2 regions of the Litchfieldia luteola genome follow, and region 2 is predicted to be linked to the other one. Evidence: a T-box and tRNA genes for the amino acid it is inferred to sense, from the RefSeq annotation. Region 2 holds a T-box; the other holds one or more tRNA genes.
The links. A T-box is a leader RNA that pairs with one kind of tRNA and senses whether it is charged. The one in region 2 lies ahead of pheS (phenylalanine--tRNA ligase subunit alpha), so its partner is inferred to be a tRNA-Phe.
Positions count from the first base shown of each region.

Region 1: it encodes a tRNA-Phe, which carries the amino acid that the T-box ahead of pheS (phenylalanine--tRNA ligase subunit alpha) is inferred to sense. The anticodon was not compared.

Region 1 covers NZ_JAGGKM010000001.1:1,007-4,389, forward strand. Annotated here, with positions in the region: partial or broken rRNA gene J2Z26_RS00005 (23S ribosomal RNA) at 1-1,030, shown strand, start outside; rRNA gene rrf (5S ribosomal RNA) at 1,139-1,254, shown strand; tRNA gene J2Z26_RS00015 (tRNA-Asn) at 1,286-1,360, shown strand; tRNA gene J2Z26_RS00020 (tRNA-Ser) at 1,365-1,456, shown strand; tRNA gene J2Z26_RS00025 (tRNA-Glu) at 1,473-1,547, shown strand; tRNA gene J2Z26_RS00030 (tRNA-Val) at 1,560-1,635, shown strand; tRNA gene J2Z26_RS00035 (tRNA-Met) at 1,678-1,754, shown strand; tRNA gene J2Z26_RS00040 (tRNA-Asp) at 1,756-1,831, shown strand; tRNA gene J2Z26_RS00045 (tRNA-Phe) at 1,838-1,913, shown strand; tRNA gene J2Z26_RS00050 (tRNA-Thr) at 1,938-2,013, shown strand; tRNA gene J2Z26_RS00055 (tRNA-Tyr) at 2,027-2,111, shown strand; tRNA gene J2Z26_RS00060 (tRNA-Trp) at 2,130-2,203, shown strand; tRNA gene J2Z26_RS00065 (tRNA-His) at 2,220-2,295, shown strand; tRNA gene J2Z26_RS00070 (tRNA-Gln) at 2,336-2,410, shown strand; tRNA gene J2Z26_RS00075 (tRNA-Gly) at 2,415-2,489, shown strand; tRNA gene J2Z26_RS00080 (tRNA-Cys) at 2,493-2,566, shown strand; tRNA gene J2Z26_RS00085 (tRNA-Leu) at 2,590-2,675, shown strand; tRNA gene J2Z26_RS00090 (tRNA-Leu) at 2,714-2,794, shown strand; gene J2Z26_RS00095 (alpha/beta hydrolase family protein) at 3,042-3,383, shown strand, end outside.
Region 2 covers NZ_JAGGKM010000004.1:286,329-289,711, reverse strand. Annotated here, with positions in the region: gene J2Z26_RS13465 (TrmH family RNA methyltransferase) at 1-299, shown strand, start outside; gene J2Z26_RS13460 (YwaF family protein) at 365-1,039, shown strand; T-box leader at 1,099-1,335, shown strand; gene pheS (phenylalanine--tRNA ligase subunit alpha) at 1,402-2,436, shown strand; gene pheT (phenylalanine--tRNA ligase subunit beta) at 2,458-3,383, shown strand, end outside.

The sequences.
Region 1 (3,383 bases), on a different contig from region 2:
CAAGAGAAGCTCTGAATCGAAGCCCCAGTAAACGGCGGCCGTAACTATAACGGTCCTAAGGTAGCGAAATTCCTTGTCGGGTAAGTTCCGACCCGCACGAAAGGTGTAACGATCTGGGCACTGTCTCAACGAGAGACTCGGTGAAATTATAGTACCTGTGAAGATGCAGGTTACCCGCGACAGGACGGAAAGACCCCGTGGAGCTTTACTGCAGCCTGATATTGAATTTTGGTACAGCTTGTACAGGATAGGTAGGAGCCGTAGAAGCCGGAGCGCCAGCTTCGGTGGAGGCATCGGTGGGATACTACCCTGGCTGTATTGAAATTCTAACCCTCATGCGTGATCCGCATGGGAGACAGTGTCAGGTGGGCAGTTTGACTGGGGCGGTCGCCTCCTAAAATGTAACGGAGGCGCCCAAAGGTTCCCTCAGAATGGTTGGAAATCATTCGCAGAGTGTAAAGGCACAAGGGAGCTTGACTGCGAGACCTACAAGTCGAGCAGGGACGAAAGTCGGGCTTAGTGATCCGGTGGTTCCGCATGGAAGGGCCATCGCTCAACGGATAAAAGCTACCCCGGGGATAACAGGCTTATCTCCCCCAAGAGTCCACATCGACGGGGAGGTTTGGCACCTCGATGTCGGCTCATCGCATCCTGGGGCTGTAGTCGGTCCCAAGGGTTGGGCTGTTCGCCCATTAAAGCGGTACGCGAGCTGGGTTCAGAACGTCGTGAGACAGTTCGGTCCCTATCCGTCGTGGGCGTAGGAAATTTGAGAGGAGCTGTCCTTAGTACGAGAGGACCGGGATGGACACACCGCTGGTGTACCAGTTGTTCTGCCAAGGGCATCGCTGGGTAGCTATGTGTGGAAGGGATAAGTGCTGAAAGCATCTAAGCATGAAGCCCCCCTCAAGATGAGATTTCCCATAGCGCAAGCTAGTAAGAACCCTGAAAGATGATCAGGTTGATAGGTCAGAGGTGGAAGCGCGGTGACGTGTGGAGCTGACTGATACTAATCGTTCGAGGACTTAACCACTTATTCTTTACTTGAATGTCTTATCGTTATCTAGTTTTGAAGGAACAAAAATTTCCTCTTGATAATTTCTATAAAGATATTATAATAGAAATTGTCTTATTAAATAAGTCTAGTGACAATGGCGAAGAGGTCACACCCGTTCCCATGCCGAACACGGAAGTTAAGCTCTTCAGCGCCGATGGTAGTTGGGGGTTTCCCCCTGTGAGAGTAGGACGTTGCTAGGCTTGTATTTTAATAAATAGTATTTCCTAATATTCCACAGTAGCTCAGTGGTAGAGCTATCGGCTGTTAACCGATCGGTCGCAGGTTCGAGTCCTGCCTGTGGAGCCATTCTGGAGAGCTGTCCGAGTGGTCGAAGGAGCACGATTGGAAATCGTGTAGGCGGTTACCACTGTCTCAAGGGTTCGAATCCCTTGCTCTCCGCCACTATAACTTATATATTGGCCCCTTGGTCAAGCGGTTAAGACACCGCCCTTTCACGGCGGTAACACGGGTTCGAATCCCGTAGGGGTCACCATTAAACACATCTGGAGGATTAGCTCAGCTGGGAGAGCACCTGCCTTACAAGCAGGGGGTCGGCGGTTCGATCCCGTCATCCTCCACCAACGTTTTTTCGCAAAGCGAAAATAACGTTTCATATTTATTATCGCGGGGTGGAGCAGTCCGGTAGCTCGTCGGGCTCATAACCCGAAGGTCGCAGGTTCAAATCCTGTCCCCGCAACCAAGGTCCCGTGGTGTAGCGGTTAACATGCCTGCCTGTCACGCAGGAGATCGCCGGTTCGATCCCGGTCGGGACCGCCATATGTTGGCTCAGTAGCTCAGTTGGTAGAGCAAAGGACTGAAAATCCTTGTGTCGGCGGTTCGATTCCGTCCTGAGCCACCATTTTTTAATACAAATTAATAATTTGCCGGTGTAGCTCAGTTGGTAGAGCAACTGACTTGTAATCAGTAGGTCGAGGGTTCGACTCCTTTCGCCGGCACCATTCCTTTTTTTGTGGAGGGGTAGCGAAGTGGCTAAACGCGGCGGACTGTAAATCCGCTCCCTCCGGGTTCGGCGGTTCGAATCCGTCCCCCTCCACCATTTTTTTTAAAACTTAATAGGGGCATAGTTTAACGGTAGAACAGAGGTCTCCAAAACCTCCGGTGTGGGTTCGATTCCTACTGCCCCTGCCAAATTTTTTTGTCTATGGCGGTTGTGGCGAAGTGGTTAACGCACCTGATTGTGGTTCAGGCATTCGTGGGTTCGATTCCCATCAGTCGCCCCATTTTATTTTAAATAATATTTTATCAATAGAGCTTCTTCATTGGGCTATAGCCAAGCGGTAAGGCAACGGACTTTGACTCCGTCATGCGTTGGTTCGAATCCAGCTAGCCCAGCCATTTTGCGGAAGTAGTTCAGTGGTAGAACACCACCTTGCCAAGGTGGGGGTCGCGGGTTCGAATCCCGTCTTCCGCTCCAGACGGCGGCATAGCCAAGTGGTAAGGCAGAGGTCTGCAAAACCTTTATCCCCGGTTCAAATCCGGGTGTCGCCTCCAAAAAAGACCATCCTTTTTATCATGCCGGGGTGGCGGAACTGGCAGACGCACAGGACTTAAAATCCTGCGGTAGGTGACTACCGTACCGGTTCGATTCCGGTCCTCGGCATATTTTCAACTTAGACATACGAATAATGGCAATATTTTGCCGGTGTGGCGGAATTGGCAGACGCGCACGACTCAAAATCGTGTTCCTCTGGAGTGCCGGTTCGACCCCGGCCACCGGTATTACTAGATAGCTAAAAACGCTGATAAATCAAGCTTCACACTTAATTGTGTGAGGTTTTTTTATGTTCTCATTTAACTATAACTGTTAGCTCAAATAATCAATGCATTCTACTCACATTCACTTTAAACCATCAATTACAATTTGGAAGAAACCTTTTATAAATTGTAACGTATAAGCTATTAGGACACTTATTTACATATTTTCTATCGAGTTTCTCGTTATTTTTTGAAATAGAGGTGACATTTAGTGAATGTTTTACGAATTAGTAAAAAGTTGTTAATGTTAATAATGCTACTGGTTGTAGCTGGATGTGCAAATGAAGAGAAGGTATTTAAAGAGGAAGTAGTGGAAGAGAAGATTATTGTCGGTGAAAATACTGAATATGAGTTAAATGGTACTTTAACCCTACCGAAAGATAATCAAGAGGCGCTTCCAGCTGTTGTTTTGATACACGGTTCAGGTCCGAGTGATCAGGATGAAACAGCATTTGCATATAAGCCTTTTCGTGATATTGCCTGGGGCCTTGCTCAACAGGGTATTGCTGTTATTCGTTATGATAAAAGGACGTATGCTCATGGTAATAAAATG
Region 2 (3,383 bases):
CTCAGGGTGCGATTTTTCATCTCCCTATCATTAAGGCTAATTTAGAAGAATGGATTATGAGTCTTCAAGAAGAAAAAATTGACATATATGGTACTGCATTAGATGATAGAGCAGTATACTATAAAGAAGTGACAGCAAAGCAATCATTTGCTTTGTTAGTAGGTAATGAGGGTAGTGGAGTGAATCCAATTCTACTAAATCGAACAACTAAGAATCTCTACATACCGATTCACGGGAAAAGTGAATCACTTAACGTAGCTGTTGCAACGGGAATATTGTTGTACCATCTACAAAACTAATGTGGGGAGGGAGTATTATCGAACATTTCTTTGGTCGGACAAATCAAGGAGAGCCTTTTCAGTTTTTGTCAGGTAGCCATCTTATTATGGTAGGTCTACTAGTTTTTCTTGCATTCCTACTCTATTTTTACAGGGAGCAGATAAGAGGTACAGTATGGGGGCAAAGTGTAAGAATCTTACTAATATTGATCCTTGTATTAAGTGAGGTTACACTTACCATTTGGTATAATTACACAGGTGTATGGGACGCTGTTGATACCTTACCCTTTCAACTATGTTCAATCTCCCTCATTTTAAGTGTTTTTATGTTAGTCACCAGGAATTATCTATTATTTGAAGTCACCTATTTTTTAGGAGTGGGTGGTGCTCTACAGGCAATGCTGACTCCGGAGTTATTTTATGATTTTCCGCACTATCGTTATTTTCATTTTTTCCTGGCACACATCGCAATAATAGTAGCCAGCTTTTATATGATTTGGATTGAAAAATATATACCTACATTGAAGTCAGTCCTTAAAGCATTTTTGGCGATAAATATTATTGCTGTCTTCGTATTTACTATAAATAAAATCACAGGCGGCAACTACATGTTTCTAGCTCATAAACCTAGTAACCCAAGTCTAATTGATTTACTAGGTCCTTATCCATGGTATATTTTATCGTTAGAATTTGTAGCCTTGGCTATGTTTTTCATACTATATATCCCATTTGCACTCATAAATAAAAAAAATAGGCAATAGTGGATTGAGTTGCACAATAGAAATCCGTATACTATAATAATAAACGATTTAATATAAAATGAATGACTATGATAGAGTAGAGTAGCTTAAAGGTATCCATTAAGGGAGAAAATGCCATAGACTGAGAGCATTTTTATGGAAATGTTAAGTGAATTCACCTCTTGAGTCGACACCAGGACCGTATAATCAAACTACGTAAAGGTGTACCGGTTTTTACCGTTATCAAAATCAAGTGAGCAGATAAAGTTATTATCTGTTAACAAGGGTGGTACCGCGATGATATCCTCGTCCCTTTTTTAGGGGCGGGGTTTTTTGTTTTTTTTAGGTATTACTCAATAGACCATTATTAAGGAGGATTACAAATGAAGGAACGTTTAAAAGAACTTCAACAAGAAGCAATCGCAAAAGTTGAAGCAGCTAATGATTTAAAAGCACTTAACGATGTTCGTGTAGAGTATTTAGGAAAAAAAGGCCCAATTACTGAAGTATTAAGAGGAATGGGGAAATTATCAGCAGAAGAACGCCCTTTAATGGGAGCTCTTGTCAATGAAGTGCGTGAGTCGATAACAGAAAAAATCGCTGAAAAACAAGCTGAACTTGAAAAGGCAGAAGTCGAAAAGAAGCTAGCTTCAGAAACAATCGACGTAACCTTACCAGGACGCCCAGTTAAAGTGGGTAATCACCATCCGCTAACAGCTGTAATTGAAGAAATAGAGGATTTATTTTTAGGCATGGGCTACTCCATTGCAGAAGGACCAGAAGTTGAAAAGGACTACTACAACTTCGAAGCATTAAACTTACCTAAGGGCCATCCTGCACGTGATATGCAAGATTCCTTCTACATAACAGAAGAAATTTTGCTGCGTACTCACACTTCACCAGTTCAAGCAAGAACAATGGAGAAGCATAAAGGAAAAGGTCCTGTTAAAATAATCTGCCCAGGAAAAGTGTATCGACGCGATAATGATGATGCTACTCATTCACATCAATTTATGCAAATTGAAGGTCTAGTCATTGATGAAAACATTCGCATGAGTGATTTAAAAGGAACTTTAGAAGTGTTCGCGAAAAAAATGTTCGGTGAAGACAGAGAGATTCGTCTACGTCCTAGCTTCTTCCCGTTCACTGAGCCTTCAGTAGAGATGGATATATCATGTTTTATCTGTAGTGGAAAAGGCTGTAATGTATGTAAAAAAACAGGCTGGATCGAAATTCTAGGTGCTGGAATGGTACATCCGAATGTGCTTGAAATGGCGGGCTTCGATTCGAAGAAGTATACTGGTTTTGCATTTGGTATGGGTCCTGAGCGAATTGCAATGCTGAAGTATGGTATTGATGATATACGTCATTTTTACACAAATGATATGCGTTTTGTAAATCAATTTAAAAGAGCTTAATTGAAGGAGGGAATTCACAACATGTTTGTTTCTTATAAATGGTTGTCTGAATATGTTGACTTAACTGGAATTACTGCATCAGAACTAGCAGATAAGATCACGAAAAGTGGAATTGAAGTCGAAGGTATTGAAACATTAAATGAAGGTATTAGTGGAGTCGTCGTAGGTTATGTAGTAGAGCGTGAAAAGCATCCAGATGCTGAAAAGTTAAATAAATGTCTTGTTGATATTGGTGAGGAAGAAACAGTTCAAATTATTTGTGGAGCGGCTAATGTAGACAAAGGACAAAAGGTGGCTGTTGCTAAGGTTGGAGCAGTCTTACCAGGCAATTTTAAAATCAAAAAAGCAAAACTTCGTGGTGAGGAATCACATGGGATGATTTGTTCACTACAAGAACTTGGGATTGAATCAAAGCTTGTTTCAAAGGAATTCTCTGAAGGAATCTTTGTTTTCCCAAATAATGTGGAAGTTGGCACAGATGCGTTAGCGCAACTGAATCGAGATGATCAAATCCTGGAACTCGGGCTCACACCAAATAGAGCAGATTGCTTAAATATGCTTGGAGTTGCCTATGAAGTTGCAGCTATTCTTGGAAGAGACGTAAAGTTTCCTTCGATTGAATTATCAACTAATTCTGAGCAAACAAGTAGTTATGTATCACTATCAGTAGAAGCAAGTGAAGATAATCCTTTATATGTAGCTAGAATAGTTAAAAATGTAAAAATTGGACCATCTCCATTATGGCTTCAAACACGCCTAATGTCTGCGGGTATTCGCCCACACAATAACGTAGTTGATATTACAAATTATGTTTTACTTGAATATGGTCAGCCGCTTCATGCATTTGACTATGATCGACTTGGTTCTACCGAAATTTTAGTAAGACGTGCTTTTGATGGCGAAAAAATTACAACACTAGATGATGCACAGCGAACTCTAACGAGCGA